2 regions of the Nonomuraea sp. NPDC005650 genome follow, and region 1 is predicted to be linked to the other one. Evidence: predicted binding sites of a transcription regulator. Region 1 holds the regulator's gene; the other holds the start of a gene.

Evidence for each region. Region 1 encodes HrcA, which represses chaperone genes, less so after heat shock. Its sites were predicted from a motif close to TTGGCACTCTCNNNNNGAGAGTGCCAA; they were not measured.
Region 2: groES (co-chaperone GroES) is a predicted target of HrcA. The motif match lies at 5,473-5,499, and genes of this name have one in related genera.

What each region holds. Positions count from the first base shown of each region.
Region 1 covers NZ_JBEXCR010000009.1:136,577-148,055, reverse strand. The annotation lists gene ABZS69_RS17490 (SigE family RNA polymerase sigma factor) at 5-517, shown strand; gene ABZS69_RS17485 (hypothetical protein) at 514-1,164, shown strand; gene ABZS69_RS17480 (16S rRNA (uracil(1498)-N(3))-methyltransferase) at 1,172-1,897, opposite strand; gene dnaJ (molecular chaperone DnaJ) at 1,899-3,038, opposite strand; gene hrcA (heat-inducible transcriptional repressor HrcA) at 3,050-4,063, opposite strand; gene ABZS69_RS17465 (hypothetical protein) at 4,588-5,079, shown strand; gene ABZS69_RS17460 (DUF3097 domain-containing protein) at 5,097-5,903, shown strand; gene ABZS69_RS17455 (DUF4870 domain-containing protein) at 5,900-6,577, shown strand; gene hemW (radical SAM family heme chaperone HemW) at 6,574-7,794, opposite strand; gene ABZS69_RS17445 (styrene monooxygenase/indole monooxygenase family protein) at 7,883-9,094, shown strand; gene ABZS69_RS17440 (glycoside hydrolase family 18 protein) at 9,143-10,390, shown strand; gene ABZS69_RS17435 (hypothetical protein) at 10,820-11,308, shown strand; gene ABZS69_RS17430 (hypothetical protein) at 11,479-11,479, opposite strand, start outside.
Region 2 covers NZ_JBEXCR010000018.1:202,051-213,529, reverse strand. The annotation lists gene tsaB (tRNA (adenosine(37)-N6)-threonylcarbamoyltransferase complex dimerization subunit type 1 TsaB) at 1-122, shown strand, start outside; gene rimI (ribosomal protein S18-alanine N-acetyltransferase) at 134-565, shown strand; gene tsaD (tRNA (adenosine(37)-N6)-threonylcarbamoyltransferase complex transferase subunit TsaD) at 558-1,589, shown strand; gene ABZS69_RS30330 (hypothetical protein) at 1,900-3,888, opposite strand; gene ABZS69_RS30325 (class I SAM-dependent methyltransferase) at 4,073-5,335, opposite strand; gene groES (co-chaperone GroES) at 5,586-5,900, shown strand; gene groL (chaperonin GroEL) at 5,974-7,593, shown strand; gene ABZS69_RS30310 (sialidase family protein) at 7,687-8,895, opposite strand; gene ABZS69_RS30305 (sigma-70 family RNA polymerase sigma factor) at 9,543-10,178, shown strand; gene ABZS69_RS30300 (DUF5319 domain-containing protein) at 10,288-10,665, opposite strand; gene ABZS69_RS30295 (LuxR C-terminal-related transcriptional regulator) at 10,705-11,479, opposite strand, start outside.

The DNA of each region.
Region 1 (11,479 bases):
GTCGATGGGGGCGGTGCCGGTCGGGTGGGATGCCGACATGGCCGTGACCGCGCTCTACAGCGCGCATTTTCGGTCGTTGGTGCGTCTTGCCGTGTTGCTGGTGCGAGACACAGCAACAGCTGAGGAAGTCGTGCAGGATGCGTTCGTCGCCATCCACGGCGCCTGGCGCAGGCTGCGTGACCCCGACAAGGCACTCGCCTACCTCCGTCAATCCGTCGTCAACCGGTCCCGTTCCGTGCTGCGTCACCGCGCGGTCGTCGAGAAGTACGCACCCAAGGGCCTGCCCGACGCCCCGAGCGCCGAGAACGGCGCGATCGGCGAGCTGGAACGCTCCGCCGTCATCGAGGCATTACGGGCCCTGCCGACCCGACAGAGAGAAGCACTGGTTCTGCGGTACTACGGTGATCTGTCCGAAGCTGAGATAGCCCACGCGATGGGCATCAGCAAGGGCGCGGTCAAGAGCCACACCGCACGTGGCATGGCCGCCTTGCGATCCGTCCTGGAGAAAATGTCATGATCCAGCCCCCCGACGAGCACGGAGATCTCCTGCGCCGTGCGCTCCGCGCGGAGGCGGACGCGGTCGTGCCCTCGCCGGACGGACTGGAGATCATCCGCACCCGCATCGAGCGGCGCGGGGTCCGCAATCTGTTCTGGTGGCGCGCCGGCGCGGCCGCCGCCAGCGCCGTCCTGGTGGCGGGGACGATCGTGATGGCTGTTCCCAGCCTGCGCTCGCACATCATCGACCAGCCCGCCAAGTGGGTGGACAGCGAGACGACCTCGAAGGTCCCGTCCAACTCCTCCACCACCCGCTCCCAGGAGCCGCCGCCCAGGGAGCCGACCCACGACCAGAACCCGGTGTGGGTCCCCGAGACCCCCGCCAAGAGCCCGACGCCCCGGCCCACGAAGAGGGCGGAGTCGACGAGCAGGCCGTCGCAGACGCCCACCCCCACGGTCACCGAGTGCCCGACGCCGCCCCTGGACGAGCCGGCCGAGCCGCCGTCCGACTGCCCCACGATCTCGCCGACCCCGTCGCCGTCGCCGTCGGTCGAGGAGACGCTGCAGCCCACGACGTGCCCGGCCGACGAGTGCCCGCCCGACGACATCACCGACGCCCCGACCGACCTGGCCAGCCCGTTGGTGGACGCGTCCCACACGACGCCCTGAGAGGGCTCTACCAGCGTCCGGTACGCGTGAGCAGCACGGACGCCGCCGCCACCCCCGCCGTGGACGTACGGAGCACCGTGGGCCCCAGCAGCACGGACACCGCCCCGGCCGCCCGGAACCCGGCCAGCTCGTCCTCCGAGACGCCCCCCTCGGGCCCCACGACGACAACGATGTCGCCGGACGCGGGCAGCGCCACGCCGGACAGCGGCTCGGCCGCCTCCTCGTGCAGCACCAGCCCCAGCGCCGCGCCCGCCAGCAGTTTCCCGACCTGAGCGGTGGTGGCGGGCTCCGCGACCTCGGGCAGGTGGAACCTGCGGGCCTGCTTGCCCGCCTCCCGAGCCGTCGAGCGCCATTTGTGCAGCCCCTTGGCGACCTTGTCGCCCTTCCACTGGGTGATGCTGCGCGAGGCGGCCCAGGGCACGATCACGTCCACGCCCGCCTCGGTCATCATCTCGACCGCCAGCTCGCCCCGGTCGCCCTTGGGCAGCCCCTGGACGACCACCAGCCGCGGCCGCGGCGCCTCGACGTCGTAGCGGCGCAGCACGTCGAGCCGCAGCGCGTCCTTCAGCACCTCGCGGACGACGCACTCGGCGACCCCGCCGGCGCCGTCCGTCAGATCGATCCGCTCGCCGGCCCGCAGGCGCCGCACGGAGGCCGCGTGGCGCCCCTCCGGGCCGCCGAGCGTGAGCTCGGGCCCGTCCAGGTCCGGCGCGAGGAACACCGGGACGGTCACGTCACCTGCCGTTGAAGGCGTCGCGCAGCCGCGAGAAGAACCCCTGCTGGCCGGGGGCGAACTTGCCCGGCGGCCGCTCCTCGCCCCGCTGCTTGGCCAGCTCGCGCAGCAGCTCCTCCTGCGCGGGCTCGAGGCGGGTCGGGGTCTCGACGTTGACGTGGATCAGCAGGTCGCCGCGGCCGGACTCGTTGAGCCGCTGCACGCCCCGCCCGTACATGGTGATGACCTGGCCCGACTGCGTGCCGGGGCGGACGTCGACCTCCTCGGAGCCGTCGAGCGTCTCGACCGCCAGGATGGTGCCGAGCGCGGCCGCCGTCATCGGGATCTGCACGGTGCAGTGGAGGTCGTCGCCGCGCCGCTCGAAGATCTCGTGGGGGCGCTCGACGATCTCGAGGAACAGGTCTCCGGGCGGGCCGCCGCCGGGGCCGACCTCGCCCTCGCCGGCGAGCTGGATGTGGGTGCCATCCTCGACGCCCGCGGGGATGCGGACCTTGATCGTACGGCGGGTGCGCACCCGGCCGTCGCCGGAGCACTCCTGGCAGGGGTGGCGGATGATGGTGCCGAAGCCGCCGCACTGCGGGCACGGCCGCGAGGTCATGACCTGGCCCAGGAACGAGCGGGTGACCTGGGAGATCTCGCCGCGCCCGTTGCACATGTCACAGGTGTCGGGGTGCGTGCCCGACGCCGCCCCGGCCCCGTGGCAGACCTCGCAGAGCACGGCCGTGTCGACGACCAGCTCGCGCGTGGTGCCGAACGCCGTCTCGCGCAGGTCGAGCTCGACCCGGATGGTGGCGTTGCGTCCCCTGCGGGCACGCGAGCGCGGCCCCCTGGCGCCGGCCGCGGTGCCGAAGAAGGCGTCCATGATGTCGCTGAAGGGGAAGCCCGCTCCGAAGCCGCCGGCGCCCGCGCCTGCCCCGGCGCCGCCGAAGGGGTCGCCACCCAGGTCGTACATCTGGCGCTTGTTCGGGTCGGACAGCACCTCGTAGGCCTGCGTGATCTCCTTGAACCGCTCCTGGGTCTCAGGATCGGGGTTCACGTCGGGGTGCAGCTCGCGGGCAAGTCGGCGGTAGGCCTTCTTGATCTCGTCCTGACTGGCGTCACGGCGCACCCCGAGGGTGGCGTAATAGTCGCTGTTTGCCACTTATCGACCTCTTATGATGCAGCCAGGATCTGGCTGACGTAGCGTGCCACCGCGCGTACGGCGCCCATCGTCACTGGGTAGTCCATCCTTGTGGGCCCCAACACCCCGAGCCGGGCCAGTTGGTTGTCGCCTGAACCGTATCCGGTCGCGACCACGGATGTCCCACGCAGATAGGGGTTTTCGGAGCCGATGCGCACGGTGAGCGCGGACGGTGTGTCTGCGGATGTCTCGCCGAGCAGCCTCATGAGGACGACCTGCTCCTCCAGGGCCTCCAGCACGTCGCGCAGGCCGATCGAGAAGTCGGCGCCCGCGAGGTTGGCCGCGCCGGCGAACACGATCTTCTCGTCGTGCCGCTCGACCAGTGTCTCGAGCAGCACAGAAAGGATCGTCGCCACGACGGGCCGGTCTTCGAGAGGGAGCCGCTCGGGCAGGTCGGCGACCAGCTCGGGCACGTTGCTCAGGCCGCAGCCGTCGAGGCAGGCGTTGAGGACCGCGCGCAGGTGGGCGATGCGGGTGTCCTCCACCACCTCGGGCAGCTCGATGACGCGCTGCTCGACGCGGCCGGTGTTGGTGATCAGCACGAGCATGACCCGCCGGTCGTTCAGCGGCACCAGCTCGACGTGCCGGACCGTCGAACGCGTCAGCGTCGGGTACTGCACGACCGCCACCTGCCTGGTCAGCTGCGCGAGCAGCCGGACCGTGCGGGTGACCACGTCGTCGAGGTCGACCGCGCCGGCCAGGAAGGTCTCGATGGCCCTGCGCTCGGCCCCCGACAGGGGCTTGACCTGCGAGAGCCGATCGACGAAGAGGCGATAGCCCTTGTCGGTCGGCACGCGGCCCGCGCTGGTGTGCGGCTGGGTGATGTAGCCCTCCTCCTCCAGTGCGGCCATGTCGTTCCTGACCGTCGCCGGGGAGACCTTCAGGTTGTGGCGCTCGGCGAGCGCTTTGGAGCCCACCGGTTCGTTGGTGGACACGTAGTCTTCGACAATGGCGCGGAGCACCGCCAGTTTCCGATCGTCGAGCACGTGCTCACCTCCTGCCTCTGACATCTTAGGAACGCAACCATCTAGCACTCTGAGTTCCTGAGTGCCAAGTGTACGGCTCTCGCCCACAAGGTGCGATAACACAAGGTCGCAACCAGGCTCCTAGCTTCTTACAAGCGGCAAGTACCAGACTTGCCGACATGAGCGACAACTCCCCGCCTCCGCCGTACGGGCCCCAACCCGGCTCGCAACCCGGCCCCCAACCCGGGTCCCAGCCGGGTAACGGGCCCGGTAACGCGCCGGGTTATGGGCCGGGTCACGGGCCTGCGCCCGGCTCGCAGCCTGGCTACGGCCCTCAGCCCGGGTCCCAGCCCGGCTACGGTCCTCCGCCCGGCTATGGGCAACCGCCGCAGTACGGTCCGCCGCCGCAGTACGGGCCTCCGCCCCAATACGGCCCACCTCCTCAGTACGGACAGTACGGCCAACAACCCCAATTCCCCGCACGAATCGACTCGAAAGCCATCAAACCGCGACTTTGGTGGATCGGGCTCGTCTGGGGCATCGCCGTGGTCTGCACGATCGTGGGCGTCGTCCTGTTCACCACCGGCATCGTGAGCAGCGTGAGCAACATCGCCCCCAGCAGGACGTTCGCGTCCGGCGAAAGCGTGACGGTGCCGATCGACCCGGCGAACAAGCCCGCCGTCTACCTCTCCAGCGACACCGCCGTCCACTACGAGTGCCAGATCTCGAACGGCGCCAGGCTCGCCAGGTCGACGGGCACGCAGACGGTCACCTCCGGATCCGTCACCTGGGAGCAGATCCTCGTGATCAACGCGCCCACCAAGGGCGACTACCAGCTGTCCTGCACCACCCAGGAGCAGGCCGACGTCCGCTACGGCGTGGGCCGCGAGCTGACCTCGGCCGCGGGCGGCATCGCCGGCGGGGTGCTGGCGCTCCTCCTGATCCCCGGGGCGGGGCTGCTCGTCGCCATCGTCGGCACCGTCGTCGTCCTGGTCCGCCGCAGCGGCGCGCGCAAGCGCCTTGCGGTCAGCGGGTGATTTGCTACGGTCCCCGTGTGTACGAGGGCGATGTGCTGGCGGGGAATTGGCGGCGGCCGGGCAAGGGCAAGATCCCGAAGGTGCCGGCCGAGACGGACCTCGTCGTGGAGGACGCGGACAGCGGCTTCTGCGGCGCGGTGGTGGCCTGTGACAAGGAGGCCGTCACGCTCGAAGACCGGTTCGGCAAGCGCCGGCTGTTCCCGCTCGCGCCCGCCGCGTTCCTGCTGGAGGGCAGGCCCGTGACGCTGGTACGCCCGACGGCGGCCCCCGCCGGGCCCAGGCGCAGCGCGTCGGGCTCGATCGCCGTGGAGGGGTTGCGGGCGAGAGTCGCCCGGGAGAGTCGCATCTATGTGGAGGGCGTGCACGACGCCGCCCTGGTGGAGAAGATCTGGGGCCATGACCTGCGGGTCGAGGGGGTCGTGGTCGAATATCTGGAGGGCGTGGACCATCTGCCTGACATCGTGGCGGAGTTCGGCCCCGAGCCGGGGCGCCGGCTGGGGGTGCTGGTGGACCACCTCGTGCCCGGCTCCAAGGAGAGCAGGATCGCCGCCGAGATCACCTCGCCGGACGTGCTCGTCGTGGGGCATCCGTACATCGACATCTGGCAGGCGGTCAAGCCGTCCGTGCTGCGCATCCCCGCCTGGCCCTCGGTGCCGCGCGGGGTGCCGTGGAAAGAGGGCGTCATCGCGGCCCTGGGCTGGCGGATGGAGCCCGCGGAGGCGTGGCGGCGGATTCTCGGCGCCGTCTCCACGTACACAGACCTGGAGCCCGAACTGCTCGGCCGGGTCGAAGAACTGATCGACTTCGTTACGGAGGCACCATGAGCCAGGACCCGCCGCAACCGGCGCCCGACGACGACGCCACCCGCTTCGTCCCCCCGTCGAGCATCCCGCCCGGCCAGGGCTCCGGCCCCCAGCAGCCGGGATACGGGCAGCAGCCCGGCTCCGAGCCCGGTTACGGTCAGCAGCAGTGGTCCCAGCCGGGGTACGGGCAGCAGCCAGGATCCCAGCCCGGCTACGGCCAACCCGGCTATGGGCAACCCGGCTACGGCCAACCCGGCTATGGGCAACCTGGTTACGGCCAGCCCGGTTACGGCCCCGCGCCGCAGCAGCAGCCCGGCTACGGGTACGGCGTCCCTCCGGGCGAGCCGTACGTCCCCGGCAGGTTCGGCCCCCGCCCCGGCACCGACGACACCACCATGGCGATGCTCGCCCACCTGCTCGGCCTGCTGGTCTCCTGGGTCGGCCCGCTGATCATCTACCTGATGAAGAAGGACGAGTCCCCCTACGTCAGGGACCAGGCGGCGGAGGCGCTCAACTTCCAGATCACGATGTTCATCGGGTATGTGATCTCGGGCATCCTGGTGATCGTCTTCATCGGCGTGCTCCTGCTGCCGGTCGTCTGGATCCTGTCCCTGATCTTCCACATCCAGGCCGCCATAGCCACCAACAAGGGCGAGCCGTACCGCTACCCGTTCGCCGTCCGCCTGATCACCTAGACCAGCAGATCCCTGATCAGGGCGTCGGCCAGCAGCCGCCCCTGGAGCGTGAGCACCATGAGGCCCGACCTGAACGACCCGGGCTCCAGCAGGCCGCGCGCCAGGGCGCTCGCCACGGCCGGGCGCGCGTCCGGAGCCACCTCGGCCAGCGGGTAGCCGGACGACAGCCGCAGCTCCAGCATGAGCCGCTCGGCCGCCCGGTCGTCGTCGCCGAGCACCTCGCGCGCGTGGGCGGGTGAGGTGCCGGCGGCCAGCCGCTGGGCGTAGGCGGCCGGATGTTTGACGTTCCACCAGCGGGTGCCGCCGACGTGACTGTGGGCGCCGGGGCCGGCGGCCCACCAGTCGCCGCCGGTCCAGTAGAGCAGATTGTGGCGGCAGCGGGCCTGCTCGGAGGTGGCCCAGTTGGACACCTCGTACCAGTCGAACCCGGCCTGCGACAGCAGCTCGTCGGCGATCTTGTAGCGGTCGGCGGCCACGTCGTCGTCGGGCATGGGCAGCTCGCCGCGCCTGATCCTGGCCGCCAGCCGGGTGCCGTCCTCGACGATCAGCGAGTACGCCGACACGTGGTCGGGCCGGGCCTCGATCGCGGCGGTCAGCGAGGCCCGCCAGTCGTCGTCGGACTCGCCGGGCGTGCTGTAGATGAGGTCGAGGTTGACGTGCTCGAACCCCGCCCGCCTCGCCTCCTCGACGGCCGCCGCCGCCCTGCCGGGGGTGTGGCGGCGGTCGAGCACCTGGAGCACGTGCTCGCGTGCGCTCTGCATGCCGAAGCTGACCCGGTTGAAGCCGCCCTGGCGGAGCTTGTCGAGGTAGGCCGGGTCGACGGACTCGGGGTTGGCCTCCGTGGTCACCTCGGCCCCCGGCCTCAGCCCGAACTCCGAGTCGATCGCGGCCAGGATCCTGGCCAGGTCTTCCGGCGGAAGCAGCGTGGGCGTACCACCGCCGAAGAACACCGTCTCCACCGGCAGCTCGGCCGGGCCCAGGACGCGGCGCGCGAGGCGGATCTCCTCGACGACCGTGTCCGCGTAGTCCCGGTGCGAGGCGCCGGGGCCCAGCTCGGCGGCGGTGTAGGTGTTGAAGTCGCAGTAGCCGCAGCGGGTCACGCAGAACGGCACGTGCACGTAGAAGCCGAACGGACGCTCGCCGAGGCCCCTCAGGGCGCTGTCGGGCAGCTCGCCCGAGGTGGGCACGGGGTCGCCGTCAGGCAGGGTGGATGGCACCCCTTCAGTTTGCCGGGTGCACGGGGGTGCTATCGAACCGCAATCCCCGAGAGGTTCACTGTCGCCATACCGGCCCGAAGGGGTTTATATGGCAAGCATCGGCATCGTGGGCGCGGGGATCTCGGGGCTGACCCTCGCCCTGCGCCTGCAGCAACTCGGCGTCGAGGCCACGCTCTACAGCGAGCACGACGCCGGCTCCATGCGCTCGGGACGGCTGCCCAGCACGGTGGGCAGGATGGGGCACACCCAGGCGCGGGAGCGGGAGCTGGGCAGCGAGCACTACCGGGATCCCGGCTGCCTGATGGCATCCGCCGGGCTCTCGATCAAGGGGGATCCGCCGCTGGAGTTCCTGGCCAGGGTCTCCGAGCCGTTCCACGCGGTCGACTTCCGGCTGCTGCTGCCCGCGTACCTGGACGATCTCACCGGCCGGGGCGGCGAGGTCGTGGTCACCGGCGCGACCCCGGACGCGGCGCAGGTGGACCGCTGGTCCCGGGAGCACGAGCTGATGGTGGTGACGGCCGGGCGGCGCTCGGTGGCGGAGCTGTTCCCGCGCGACCCAGCGCGCTCGCCGTTCGACCGGCCGCAGCGCGTCCTGACGGCCGGGTTGTACGGCGGTCTCGACCTCGGCCCCATGTTCAGCTACAACATCTCCCCCGGCTGCGGGGAGATCTTCCGCATGCCGATCATGACCAGGCACGGCGTGGTCTCCAGCGTGCTGGTCGAGGCGGTCCCCGGCGGGCCGCTGGAGCCGATCTCCCGCCTGCCCGCGGCCGAGGTCGCCGGCGAGCTGGCCGGGCTGCTCGCCGAGCACGCCCCGCGGCTGGCCGAGCGGATGGGCGAGGACTTCGAGCTGCTTGGCGAGGACGACCTGCTGCAGGGCGCGATCACACCGGTCGTCCGCGAGGCGGTGGCCGAGCTGCCCAGCGGGCGGATCGCGCTGGCCGTCGGGGACGCCTGGATCACCAACGACCCGCTGACCGGCCAGGGCGCGAACCTGGGCTCGGCCTGCGCCTGGATCGCGGCCGACGCCATCGCGGCGGGCGGCCCGTACGACGCCGCCTTCGGCCGCGCCACGGCGGAGCGGATGTGGGAGGCGGCGGCGCCGGTCACCGACTGGACCAACGCGTTCCTGCGGCCGCCGGCCGCGCACGTCATGGCCCTGCTGCTGGCCGCCACGACCAGGCAGGACCTGGCGGACCTGATCCTCGACCTGTTCTCGAACCCGGCGTACGCGTGGGCGGTGCTGTCGAGCCCCGAGGAGGTGGCGCGGATCGTTGACGACGGCGGGTCGTCGCTCTAACTTATAGGAAAGTTTCTTATAAGATAGAGTTCCCCCGGGAGTCGCCCCGTGAAGAAGACGATCCTCCTCGCACTCTCGCTCTTACTCGGCTGCACGGCCATCTCCGCGCCCGCCGAGGCCCGCACCGGCTTCAAGCGGGTCGCGTACTTCATCCAGTGGGGCGTCTACGGGCGCAATTACCACGTCAAGGACGTGGACACCACGGGTGCCGCGGCCAAGCTCACGCACCTGAACTACGCGTTCGGGTTCGTGAACGCCGAGGGCGCCTGCTACTCGGCCGACCCGTGGGCGGACTGGCAGCGGCCCGTACCCGCCGAACAGAGCGTGGACGGCGTGGCCGACGCGCCCGGCCAGGCCCTGAACGGCAACCTCAACCAACTACGCAAGCTCAAGGCCAAGCACCCGGGGCTCAAGGTGCTGATCTCGCTGGGCGGCTGGACCGGGTCCAAATACTTCTCCGACGCGGTCCTCACCCCCGAGTCCCGCTCCGCGCTGGCCCGCTCGTGCATCGACCTGTGGCTGCGCGGCAACCTGCCGGACCTCCCCGCGGGAGCGGGAGCCGGCGTGTTCGACGGGATCGACCTGGACTGGGAGTGGCCGGGCTCGTCCGGCGCCGAGGGCAACGTCATCCGGCCGGAGGACCGGCGGAACTTCACGCTGTTCGCCGAGGAACTGCGGGCGCAGCTGTCCGCCTTCTCCTCGGGCGCGCAACTCTCGGCCTTCCTCCCGGCCGCGGCGGCCAAGATCGACGCCGGGTTCGAGGTGCGGCGGGTGTTCAAGGCCCTCGACTTCGCCACCGTCCAGGGGTACGACCTGCACGGGACGTGGGAGGCGCAGACCGGGCACAACGGCAACCTCTTCACCGATCGGCGCGACCCGAACCCCGTCCGCTACAGCGTGGACCAGACCGTACGCGACTACCTGTCCCGCGGAGCGCCCGGCCGCAAGCTCGTGGTCGGCGTCCCCGCGTACGGCCAGGGCTGGACCGGCGTCACCGGCGGCGGCGACGGCCTCTACAAGCCCGCCACCGGACCCGCCGCCGGAAAGTGGGGGCCCGGGACGGAGGACTACAAGGACCTGATCACCAAGCCCGGCAAGCGCTACCGGGACCTGCGCACCGGGGCTGTGTGGCTGTACGACGGGAACGAGTTCTGGTCGTACGACGATCCGGCGGTGCTGGTGCAGAAGGCGGCGTACATCCGGCTCAAGGGCTTGGGCGGCTCGATGATGTGGTCCATCGACCAGGACGACGCCCGCGCCTCCCTCACCTCAGCCCTGTACTCGATCCTCCACTGACCCAAGGGGCCGGGCACACCCCCACCCCGGCCCCACCTCCAACCCCATCCGCCAACCCACCACCACTCACCACCCGCCTGGACAGCCACACGCCAGACGGCCACACGCTGGACGGCCACACGCTGGACGGCCACACGGCGGACGGCCACACGGCGGACGGCCACACGGCGGACGGCCACACGGCGGACGGCCACACGGCGGACGATCACACTCCGGACCGTCGCATGGCGGACTGCCACACGGCGGACCGCCGCGCACCGGACCACCGCACCACCGCACCACACCACCGCACCACCGGACCGCCGCACCACCGGACGGCGGCGGGCAGTCGCGGGGCCGCCCACCTCGATCTCCACCCCAGGGTGGAGATCCGCCCACTCAACCCTCGGGCCGATCCGGTACGCCCCGCCGATCCCTACGGTCAAACCCGTGGAACCCATACTGATCTCCTTCCTCATCCCCCTCGCCGTGGTGTTCGTCGTCTATCGCCAGATGCAGACCCGCCCCACGGAAAGGCGAGGCATCCTCTACACCGCCGCCGCCATGATCGTCATCGGCATCGCCTCAGGCGGGGTCGTCGACTCCCGGCACCTCGTACTCAGCCTCTGCCTGGCCCTGGTGGAGGCCGTCATCGCCGTCGCGCTGGGCGTGTGGCGCGCGACGACCGTACGGGTGTGGCTGGACGACTCCGGCGTCTCCTGGTCGAGGGCCACGGGCTGGACCATGCTGGTGTGGCTGGTCTCGGTCGCCGTCCGCGTCGGCCTGTACTTCGCCGGAGCCGCCCTCGGTCTCGAACTCTCCACCAGCGGAGTCCTGCTGTTCGTCGGCCTCACCATCGGCGCCCAGTCCTACGTCGCCGCCCGCAGGGGACGTGCGCTTTCGAGCACGGTCAGGCGACCGGATACCGTCGTGGGGTGATGCGTGCGCCGTACGGAATCGCCCTCGCGTTGCAGCTCGGGGCGATCGTGCTGCTGATCGTGGCCCAGATGGGAGCAACCCCCGCGCCAGGCCTGACCGGCACCCCGCTGGCGGTCACCCTCCTGACCGCCGGCCTGGGCCTCACCCTGCTCACCACCCTGTTCCTGTCAC
Region 2 (11,479 bases), on a different contig from region 1:
CCCTGGCCGCCCTCGCGGCCGAGCGGCTCGCCCAGGGCACGCCGCTCGACCCGCCCCGCCCGATCTACCTGCGCAGGCCCGACGCCGTCGTGCCGGGAGCGCCCAAGCGGGTGACGGCGTGATACTCAGGCCGATGACCGAGGCCGACCTGCCGGCGGTCATGGCGATCGAGCGGGCCACGTTCCCGCTCGACGCGTGGAGTGAAGGCATGATGCGCGGCGAGCTGGCCGACATGCCACGCTCGCGCCACTACGTGGTGGTCGTCGTGGACGACGAGATCATCGGCTACGCCGGGCTCGCCTCCGCGGCCGACCAGGCCGACGTGCAGACCATCGCGGTGCTGGAGAAGCACCAGGGCACAGGCATCGGCGGCGCCCTGCTGACCGCGCTGCTGGCCGAGGCGGGCCGCAGGCGCGCAAGGGAGATCTTCCTGGAAGTACGCGCCGACAACCCGCGCGCGCAGGCCGTCTACCGGCATTACGGGTTCGAGGAGATCGGCACCCGCCGCCGCTACTACGACGACGGCACCGACGCGCTCATGATGAGAAGGAATCTTGATGACTGACGAACCACTGGTCCTGGGCATCGAGACCTCCTGCGACGAGACCGGCATCGGCATCGTCAGGGGCCACACCCTGCTGGCCAACACGATCGCCTCCAGCATGGACGAGCACGCCCGCTACGGCGGAGTGGTGCCCGAGGTGGCCTCGCGCGCCCACCTGGAGGCCATGACGCCGACCGTGGAGGCCGCGCTGGCCGAGGCCGGCCTGAAGTTCTCCGACATCGACGCCATCGCCGTCACCGCGGGCCCGGGGCTGGCGGGGGCGCTGCTGGTGGGCGTGGCCGCCGCCAAGTCCTACGCGCTGGGCCTCGGCGTCCCCCTCTACGGCGTCAACCACCTGGCCGCCCACGTGGCCGTCGACCAGCTCGAACACGGGCCGCTGCCCAAGCCGTGCATCGCCCTGCTCGTGTCGGGCGGCCACTCGTCGCTGCTGCTCGTGCCCGACGTGGCCGCGGACGTGATCTCGCTCGGCTCGACGGTCGACGACGCGGCCGGCGAGGCGTTCGACAAGGTCGCGCGGGTGCTCGGGCTGCCGTTCCCCGGCGGCCCGCACATCGACCGGGCGGCGCGCGACGGCGCGGGCGCGGCGATCGCGTTCCCGCGCGGCAAGATCGACGACGGGACGCTCGACTTCTCCTTCTCCGGGCTCAAGACGGCCGTGGCGCGCTGGGTCGAGGCCCGCGAGGCGTCCGGGCAGTCGATCCACGTGCCCGACGTGGCCGCCTCGTTCCAGGAGGCCGTGGTCGACGTGCTGACCCGCAAGGCGCTGCAGGCGTGCCGGAAGTACGACGTGCACGACCTGCTGATCGGCGGTGGCGTGGCGGCCAACTCGCGGCTGCGCGCGCTGGCCCAGGAGCGGTGCGACGCGGCCGGCGTACGGCTGCGCGTGCCCCGGCCCGGGCTGTGCACCGACAACGGCGCGATGGTCGCCGCCCTGGGCTCCGACCTGGTCGCGGCCGGGATCATGCCGTCGACGCTGGAGATCCCGGCCGACTCCTCGCTGCCGATCACGACCGTTCACGTGTGAGCGCCGCCGTCTGGGCGTGCCTCCGCGGTCGTCGCGCTGCCTTTCCCGCCGAAGGCGCCGTGGCGCTCGGTGGGCGTGCCTTCGGTGGCGCGCGCTCAGGAGGCCGTGAAGGCCCTGAGGCCGTGTCCACGACTCCAGGTGGCGCTCGCCGCGTCCCGGCGCTCCCCGGGCGACCTCGGGCGCGGTGAGGGACTCCGGTTCGTGAGGGCCCTGGCCGAAATGTGGCGAGCCGTGCCCTTCGGCGGCACGGCCGCCGGGGCCATGTGCCGAAGGGCACGGCTGAAAGTCGCCCTCGGGATGGGTCAGACGGTCAGTCCTTGGCCCTGGTGGGGCGCAGCAGGGCCTCGGCCAGCGCCAGCATGGTCTCCTCCAGGGCGCCCAGCCGCTTGGTGAGGTCGTCGGTCGCGGGCTGGACGATGCCGGTGACCGTCTGCGTGAGCTGGTCGTGGTCGGGACGCGACGTGACCAGCTCGGTGAGCGCGCTCGCGGCGGCGGTCAGGCGCTCGGCCTGCTCTCCGGCGTGCGCCTGGAGCAGCTCGCTCTGGCCCGCCAGGGCCTCGGGGAGCCGGCCCACGCGCTCGCTGACGGTCTCGATGCGGTCGTCGACGGACTCCAGGTGGGCGCTGGTCTGCTCGGCGCGGGTGGCCAGGCCGTTGAGGTGGGTGTCGAGGCCGTTGAAGCGGGTGTCGAGGCCGTCGAAGCGGCTGCCCAGGTGCTCCTCGGCCTCGACCAGGCGCTCGTCGATGGAGTCGATCTGGGTGTCGAGCTTGTTGAAGCGGCCCTCGTTGCGCGTGGACAGCTCGCCGAGGCGCTGGTCGGAGGTGCCCATGTGCTCGTCGAGGGCGCCGAAGCGGGCGTCGATGCGTACGTCGAGCGCGTCGAACCTGTCGTCGTGGCGGCCGAGGTGGCCGTCCACGGTGCCCAGGCGCTTGTCCACGCCGCCGAGCTGGTTGTCCACGGACAGGAGCCGCTTGTCGACGCCGGCCATCCTGCCGTCGAGGCCGTCGAGCCTGGTGTCGATGTCGGCCAGGCACTCGTCGGCGGACTCCAGGCGGCTGTCGAAGCCGGTGAGCCTGGAGTCGAGGCCCGTGAGCCTGCCCTCCACCCGGTCGAGCCGGGCGTCCACGCCGCTGAGCCGGGCGCTCAGGCGCTGCTCGCTCTCGCCGAGCTGGACGGCGAGGTGCTGGTCGGCCTCGTCGAGCCGGGCGGTGAGCCGCAGCTCGACGTCGGACAGGCGGCTGCCGAGCTGCTCGTCGGACTCCTTGAGGCGGCTGGCCAGCCGCTCGTCCGCCTCGACGAGGCTGGTGGCCAGGCGCTGGTCGGTCTCGTCCATCCGGGCGGTCAGCCGCTGACCGGTCTGGTCGAGGCGGTCGGAGAGCCGCTGGCCGGTCTGGTCGAGCCGGCTGGAGAGCCGCTGGTCGGTTTCGTCGAGCCGGCTGGAGAGCCGATCGTCGGTCTCGTCGAGCCGGACCGTGAGCCGCTGGTCGGTGGCGTCCAGGCGGGCCGTCAGCTGTTGGTCGGTGGCGTCGAACCGGGCCGTGAGCCGCTGGTCGGTGGCGTCCAGGCGGGTGGTGAGGTGCTGGTCGGCCTCGTCGAGGCGGCCGGCCAGCCGCCGGTCCGTCTCGTCCATCCGGACGGTGAGCTGCTGGTCCTGCTCGTCCAGCCGGGTGGTGAGGTGGTCCGACAGGTCGCCGACCGCGATCTCGACCCGGTCGGTACGGGTGTTCAGGTCGGCCATCGACTTGTCGAGCCTGGTGAAGCGGCTCGCGGCGGCCTCCATGCTGGTGTTGAGCGTGGCCAGCTTGGCGGTGAAGTCGGACATGCCTTTGGTGAGGCCGCTCGTGGTGTCGAGCACCGTCTGCAGGCGGGTGAGCGCCTCGTCCACGCCCTCGCCCATCGTGCCCAGGTCGGCCCGCAGGTCGGGCAGGCCGGCCACGGGGGCGACGCGGGCGTCGATGTCTCCCACCCGCTCCCCGACGGCGTCCACGTGGTCGCGTACCGCCTCCACGTGCTGAGCCAGCCCCTCCGCCCACATCGGCGGCTTGGCGGTGATGTCGTCGAGCCGCCCGCTGACCGCCTGCAGCGTGCCGCTGAGGCCGCCGAGCTCGCGCTCGCGCACCTCGCGCAGCAGCCACTCCATGCCCTCAAGCCGCTGGCGGATCTCGTCCAGCACCGCCCCTTGCGTGCGCTGCTCGTACACATGATCCTGCGAGGCGCGCGCCAGCAGGTCCCGCATCCTCTCGGAGATGCCGGACTGGCCTCCTGCCTGGAGAAGGGTGGTGTGGTTGGAATGATCCACCGAAAGCTCCTTTGGCTCGCCGACGGTCTGCCGCGCAGCGGTGGGATAGGGCCGATTTTCAGATGAACAAGCGGGTACGCGGAAAACGCATTAGGGGAGAACTCCCGACCGCCCACCTTAGCCTCTCGATCAAGGTCCGTCAGGGGCGAATTGAAAGATCGAGGTTAACGGTTGAATGACCGGTTTAAGCAGGTGGAGAGGTGTCGCAGATGATGACCGATGGCTTGTCGAGGATCCGGGTAAGGATGATAGTTGCTGATTTATCGCCCTTTAGCCGGAGATCTGTGCGGAGGCGCTCGATGTCCACGGCGGAGCCACGCTTCTTGATGGTGACATTTCCGACTTGTCGCTCGCGGAGCGCGGCGCGCAGCCTTTTCCCCGAGAACGGGATAACGTCCTCGATTTCATATCTGCTCGCCCATGGGGTGTCGATCAGGTCGTCACCGGTGATGTAGGCGATCATCGGGTCGAGCAGGCGTCCGTTCACGATTTCCGACACCTCGCCCACGAGGTGCGCCCGGATGGCCGCGCCGTCCGGCTCGTAGACGTACCTGCCGGCCGGGCCGACCGGGGCCTCGGCTCCCGCGGCGGTCAGCGTGTGGCCGCCGGGCAGCAGGGTGGCGCGGCGCGGCGCCCCCTCCTGGCCGGTCCAGAGGACCGCCTCCTTGACCTCTCCCTTGTACGAGACCCACTCGGCCTCGGCGTCGCCGGGGATGAACTCGTACGGGATGCCCGGGGCGACCTTCACGCACGCCCGGGAGGCCCTGGCGACCAGGTCGAGCACCACCGGCCAGGGAGGGGAGTAGGCCATGGGGTCGAACGTCCTGCCCCGGCCCGTCCGCCTGGCCGGGTCGGCGAACAGCACGTCGTACTCCTCCGGCCGGACCTCGGCCGCGTCCCCCAGGGACACCGTCACCCTGTCGCCCAGCCCGAACGCGTCGGCGTTGGCCCTGGCCACCGCGACGGTCAGCGGGTCGGCGTCCACGGCGTCCACGGTGCAGCCGGCGCGGGCCAGCGCGAGGAGGTCGCCGCCGATGCCGCAACAGGCGTCCACGACCCTGAGCCCGTGCCGGACCGCCCTCGCGCCGCCGAGCCCTCGCGGGGGTGCGTCCGTGCTCATGAGCCCTTGCGCGGGTGCTCTCCCGGGGGTGCTCGTCCACATTCCGCCGGTCAGGCGGCGGGCGCGGTGGTCGGCGACCTCCATCCGCGTGGACTGCTCCAGGCCGTGCGGCGTGAAGTACATCCGCTCGGCGTCCTCGCCGAACTTGGCCCTGCCGCGCTCCCGCAGCCCCGCCTGGGTGAGGGCGGCGGAGGTGAGGGCGGCGTCGTACGTCCTGCGCAGCCTTGTGGCGGCGGCCACGGGGTCCGTGCCCACCAGCTCCCGGGCCTCCGCGAGCGCCCGCTGCCCGCGCGGGGTCAGCAGTTCGTCGAAGGCGTCAAGGTCCACATCACCCGACGTTAGCGCCATGTCCGACCCGGTCGGACCGTGGGCGTAACGTATCTGGAGGGGGGTAGCTTCGGTCTGATCGCTCTCAGCAGACGCGTTCGTGTTGACTGTCAAGCCCCTCTTGCATATGTTTCCTGTTGGCACTCTCCCCTTGAGAGTGCCAACGTGCGACGAGGCAGGTCTGACACCCGCGACGGCAGGCCCAGCTGGTCGCCTCTTCTAGATCATTCAAATCTGAAGGGGAGGTCCGATCGTGACGACCGCCACCAAGGTTCCCGTTAAGCCGCTCGGCGACCGCATTGTGGTTCAGCCGCTTGAGGCCGAGCAGACCACCGCTTCCGGCCTGGTCATCCCTGACACCGCCAAGGAGAAGCCGCAAGAGGGCAAGGTCCTCGCGGTGGGCCCGGGCAACTGGGATGAGGACGGCGACAAGCGGATTCCGCTCGACGTCTCTGAGGGCGACATCGTCCTCTACAGCAAGTACGGCGGCACCGAGGTCAAGTACGGCGGCGAGGAGTACCTCGTGCTCTCCGCCCGCGACGTTCTCGCGATCATCGAGAAGTAAGCCGGTTGTGTCGAGCCCCGGGCGCTCTTGAGGGCGGCCGGGGCTTTCGACGCTAGGAGAGGACTTTCAAGCAATGGCGAAGATCCTGGAGTTCGACGAGGGTGCCCGCCGCGCGCTCGAGCGCGGTGTGAACGCTCTCGCCGACGCCGTCAAGGTAACCCTCGGCCCGCGCGGCCGTAACGTCGTCATCGACAAGAAGTTCGGTGCGCCGACGATCACGAACGACGGTGTGACCATCGCTCGTGAGATCGAGCTGGAGGAGCGCTACGAGAACCTCGGCGCCCAGCTCGCCAAGGAAGTTGCCACCAAGACCAACGACATCGCGGGTGACGGCACCACCACCGCCACCGTCCTGGCCCAGGCCATGGTCCGCGAGGGTCTGCGCAACGTGGCCGCCGGCGCCTCGCCGCTGTCGCTCAAGCGCGGCATCGACAAGGCCGCCAAGGCGATCAGCGACAAGCTGCTCGACAGCGCCCGCGAGGTCGCCGACAAGAAGGAGATCGCCAACGTAGCCACGATCTCCGCTCAGGACGCGCAGATCGGCGACCTGATCGCCGAGGCGTTCGACAAGGTGGGCAAGGACGGTGTCCTCACCGTCGAAGAGTCCAACGCCATGGGCATGGAGCTCGAGTTCACCGAGGGCATGCAGTTCGACAAGGGCTACGTGTCGCAGTACATGGTGACCGACCCCGAGCGGATGGAGTCCGTCCTCGAGGACGCCTACATCCTGATCAACCAGGGCAAGATCGCCTCCATCGCGGACTTCCTGCCGCTGCTGGAGAAGATCGCCCAGACGAAGAAGGCGCTCCTCGTGATCGCCGAGGACGTCGAGGGTGAGGCCCTGGCCGTCCTGGTCACCAACAAGATCCGCGGCACCTTCACCTCCGTGGCCGTCAAGGCCCCGGGCTTCGGCGACCGCCGCAAGGCCATGCTGCAGGACATCGCCATCCTCACCGGCGGCCAGGTCGTCAGCGAGGAGGTCGGCCTCAAGCTGGAGCACGTCGGTCTCGAGGTGCTCGGCACGGCCCGCCGCGTCGTCGTCACGAAGGACAACACCACCATCGTCGACGGCGCCGGTGACCCGCAGGCCATCGAGGACCGCGTCAAGGAGATCAGGCTCGCCATCGAGCAGTCCGACTCCGACTGGGACCGCGAGAAGCTGCAGGAGCGCCTGGCCAAGCTCGCCGGCGGTGTGTGCGTGCTGCGCGTCGGCGCCGCCACCGAGGTGGAGCTGAAGGAGAAGAAGCACCGCCTCGAGGACGCGATCTCCGCGACGCGCGCCGCGATCGAGGAGGGCATCGTCTCCGGCGGTGGCTCCGCGCTGATCCACGTCTCCAAGAGCCTCGACGACCTCGGCCTGACGGGCGACGAGGCCACGGGTGTCGGCGTCGTGCGCCGCGCCCTGGTCGAGCCGGCCCGCTGGATCGCCGAGAACGCCGGTCTCGAGGGCTACGTGGTGACGCACAAGGTCGCCGAGCTGGAGGCCGGCCACGGTCTCAACGCCGCGACCGGCGAATACGGCGACCTGATCGCTCAGGGCGTCATCGACCCGGTCAAGGTCACGCGTTCGGCCGTCCAGAACGCCGCGTCGATCGCGGGCATGCTCCTCACGACCGAGGCGCTCGTGGTGGACAAGCCCGAGGAGGAGGCCCCGGCTGCCGGCGGGGGTCACGGTCACGGCCACGGCCACTGACCCGTCTCTTCGCTCGCCACGGCCCGCAACCCTCCTCGGGTGCGGGCCGTTCGGCATCTCGGGGAGGGGTCAGCGCAGGCCGATGGCGCTGGCTCAGCGCAGGCCGATGGCGCTCTCCCAGAACCAGTTCCAGCGGATCTCGTCCCGGAAGCGGTTCACGCCGGCCTCGTACAGGACGCCGATCGCGCCGTTGCCGAGGAGCGCCAGGTCGGAATATCCGGCGTGGTCGCCGTCGATCCGGACACCGGCGTTGTTGGTGGAGTTGTCGTAGTTCCGCCAGGTCGCGCCTTCGTCGAACGACGAGCGTACGTTCATGCCCACCGGGTTGTTGTCGGTCTTCGGGGTGGCGGGCGCGGACAGCAGGATCCGCGTGTAGGGGGCCTGGTCGCGCTGGCGCAGCAGGGCCGGGTGGGTGGGCGGAGCCGTGATCGCGCCGTCGGCCCGGAAATCGCCGTCGAAGGACTGGCCCCCGTCCGTGCTCACGCCCCGGGCCAGGCCGTGGACTGAGGTCTGGTCGTCGGGCACGGCGCCGTTGCGGGCGATCACGAGGATGCTGCCGTCGGCCCGCTCGACCAGGGTCTGCTCGCCCAGCTTCAGCACCGACTTGTCGTAGGTCGCGGTCGCGCCGATCCGCCAGGTCCCGCCGTGGTCGTCGCTGTAGATCAGCCGTACGCTCTGCGTGTCGCCCACGCTGAAGTAGACGGGCACCACCAGCCGCCCGTTGTGGGCGGGCCGCGTCAGCTGGATGCCGTGCCCCGGCCCCGTGGCGAACCAGTCCCCGGCGCCCGCGGGCGCCTTGATGACGCCCGACAGGTCCTCCGGGTCCGACCAGGTGCCGCCGTCGTCCGTGCTGACCTGGACCTTCGGCGTACGCGGCGTGGTCTGGGACGCGGTCGGCTCCGAGGTCGTGAACAGGAACACCGGCCCGCTGGAGTCCGCGACCACGGTCGCGTTCCCCTGGAGGGCCGCTCCGGTCTTGCTGGCCAGCACGACCCGGCTGCCGTCCCAGGTGACGCCGTTGTCCGTCGAGCGCCGCATGACGACGTCGAACGCGCCGTGGTCGCTGCAGTTGTTCTTGTTGCGCCGCTCGGCGAAGGCGAGCAGCACGTTGTTGCTGGTCTTCACGACCGCCGGCAGCCGGTAGCAGGTGGCCCCCTGCGATCCACTGGCGGGGATCGACTTCCACAGGGTCTGCTTGTGGAAGGTGTACGTGGGCGGCTGCGCGGCCGCCGCGGGTGACGCGGTGAGGGCCACGGTCATGACTGCCCCCATCGCTGCGGTGAACGTTCGTAATGTGCGCATCAATGCCTCCATTTACGCGTTCGCGGCCATGATCGTCTCACTGCTTGAAGGATCCGGGCCGTTTTCTCGATCTTCTGCTCTCGGATCATCTGTGCGGTACAGATGTTCACCTACATAGGCGATCAAGAGCGCGGTTCGGCGGTCCTCGGCCCGGCTTAGGTTCTCGGCGAGGAACCGGCAAGCGTGGGTGGCATGGAGACGGCCCTTGCTTTCAGCCCGGGGTGGCGCGGATGCGCGGCGAGCCCGGACCCGCCCCGGTCGATATCGATCTTCTGGCGATCCGCATGGCCGATCGCATTCGCACCGCCCGGCACGAAAGCGAGCACCCGGCCGGTGGCACCGGCATCGACGGCCGCTCGCGCTCTGCGATCAGGTGCGCGCGATCGGCGAGGAGCGGCCTGGGTGAGGTCGCGGGTTCGGCGCTTTGGGGGGAAGTGGGGGAAAAGGTGGATTATTGGAGTAAACCGGCAGGGGGTGATAGACGTCCGGGGTCTGACAATTGTCGTGCATTTCAGGTTATGGGATGAAACATAATGTCACTAGATAAGCCTTAGTGTGGTCATTTGATTACTGCCCGTTATCGTCGCTTCAATGTGACCAATCCGTAGCCGTTCGCCATGACGACAGGCCGGATCAGTGCGGGCATCATGCCTATCGTGAGCGAGGGAAGCGTCGCCGACGCCAAAATTGGGGTAAGGCTCGCGTCGAGACTTCCGGCACGGACGGATGACTCCGACCTTAGGGAACTGACGAGCCTCGCCGTGCAGGGAGATCGCAGTGCGATCGAATCCCTGCTCGGTGAGTTGCGTCCGATGGTGGTGCGGTATTGCCGCGCCCGGCTGGGCAGGGTTTCAGGGCAATATCACATTGCCGATGACGTAGCCCAGGAGGTGTGCATCGCGGTCCTGTCCGCGCTGCCGCGATACCGAGACATGGGGCGGCCGTTCGCCTCCTTCGTGTTCGGGATCGCCTCGCACAAAGTGGCCGACGCGCTGCGGAGTTCGGTGCGCTCGGCCGTACCGACTCAGGATCTGCCCGATGGGCCGGACGACGGGCCCGGGCCCGAGGAGACGGTGGTCCGCTACATCGAGGTCGAGCACGCGCGCAGGCTCCTGGCCAGGTTGCCCGAGAACCAGCGCGAGCTGCTGCTGTTGCGAGTGGTGTCGGGGTTGTCGGCCGAGGAGACCGGTAATGTACTCGGTATGTCACCGGGTGCAGTCCGTGTCGCCCAGCATCGGGCGCTGGCCAGGTTGCGGCAGATGGCCGAGCTGGAGTCGGCTTGACGCCAGAGGAAGAGACCGACGCGCTGCTCGACGCGCTCGGCCGTGGAGAGAGCCCTGACTCAGGCGATCCAGCCGTGCGGTTGCTGGCCGTGCTGCTCGATGATGTCGGTCAGCGGCGCTCCTCCGTGTCGATGACGCCGTCGACATAGCCTCTGGCGTACTCCCAGCTGACGTAGTCGGCTGGGTCCGGGTGAAAGGCCGGCTCGTGGACCTGCGGCTGGCCTTTCTCGATCATTTGTCGTAGGTTGCCGCGCAGCAGCTCCCAGTCGAAGAAGTGCTGCTCGCCGCATTCAGGGCAGTCGAGTACGAGACCCAGCACTCCCTGCGGTTCGAGCAGGGAGCGGAAGACCTCGACGTCAGCGAGGTCCGTGATGGCCTCGTCGCGTTCGGCCGCGGAGAGGGGTTCGGCGTCGTCGAGGGCGCCCATCGCCGAGGAAGGGTCGTTCGGGTCGTCCGCGAACGGGTCGCGGGGGACGTCTTCCAGCACCTTCCCACCATATGACCGAAGCGGCCCGAGCGGTGGACATTACCTCAGCCATCCGCGCCTGGCCGCCTCCACGCCGGCGTGGAAACGCGACTGAGCGCCCAGCTCGGACATGGCGTCCGCGAACCGCGCCCGGACCGTGCGCACCGAGACCCCCAGCTGGCGGGCTATGGAGTCGTCGCACATGCCCTGGGCGGCCAGGCGGAGAACCTGGACCATGCCGTCGCCCCTGCGGCCCCACGGCAGGGGCACGGCCCTGGTCCACAGCTCCCTGAACAGCGTGCGGAGCATGCCCACGACGATCGGCGTGCGTACGAGATAGAAGTTGTACGCGTGGTCGGGCAGGTTGCCGCCCCAGAACGGGGGCAGGCCCGCGACCTCGGGCCCAGCGGTCATGAACCAGCTCGGCACCCGGTCCAGCGTGCGTACCTTGCCGCCCGTCTCCAGCACCCGGGTGAGCTGGTCGCGTACGCCGGGCAAAACCAGGGTCGAAACCGGAATGATCGCGTGAACCGTGAGAAGTTTTCGTTCTTGCGCGTCAATCCAGAGTTCCGCAAATTTGCGCGCAAAATCAATCATCGTGCGTTCGTCGGGAACCGCCGTCAGTAATTCCATCGGCGGAGATTGCACGGCCATGCCGACCACGCTCTCGTACAACACGTCGGCCCCGTTGACCATCTCCACCGTGAAGGTGCCGCTCTGGTAGTCGCGGCCGGCGTCGTAGTCGCGGATCAGCGTCCGGATGGAGCCGAGCGCCGAGTCGATCCTGCGGCTCTCCTCCGCCAGCCGGTCGAGCCGCTCGGCGATCACCCTGCCG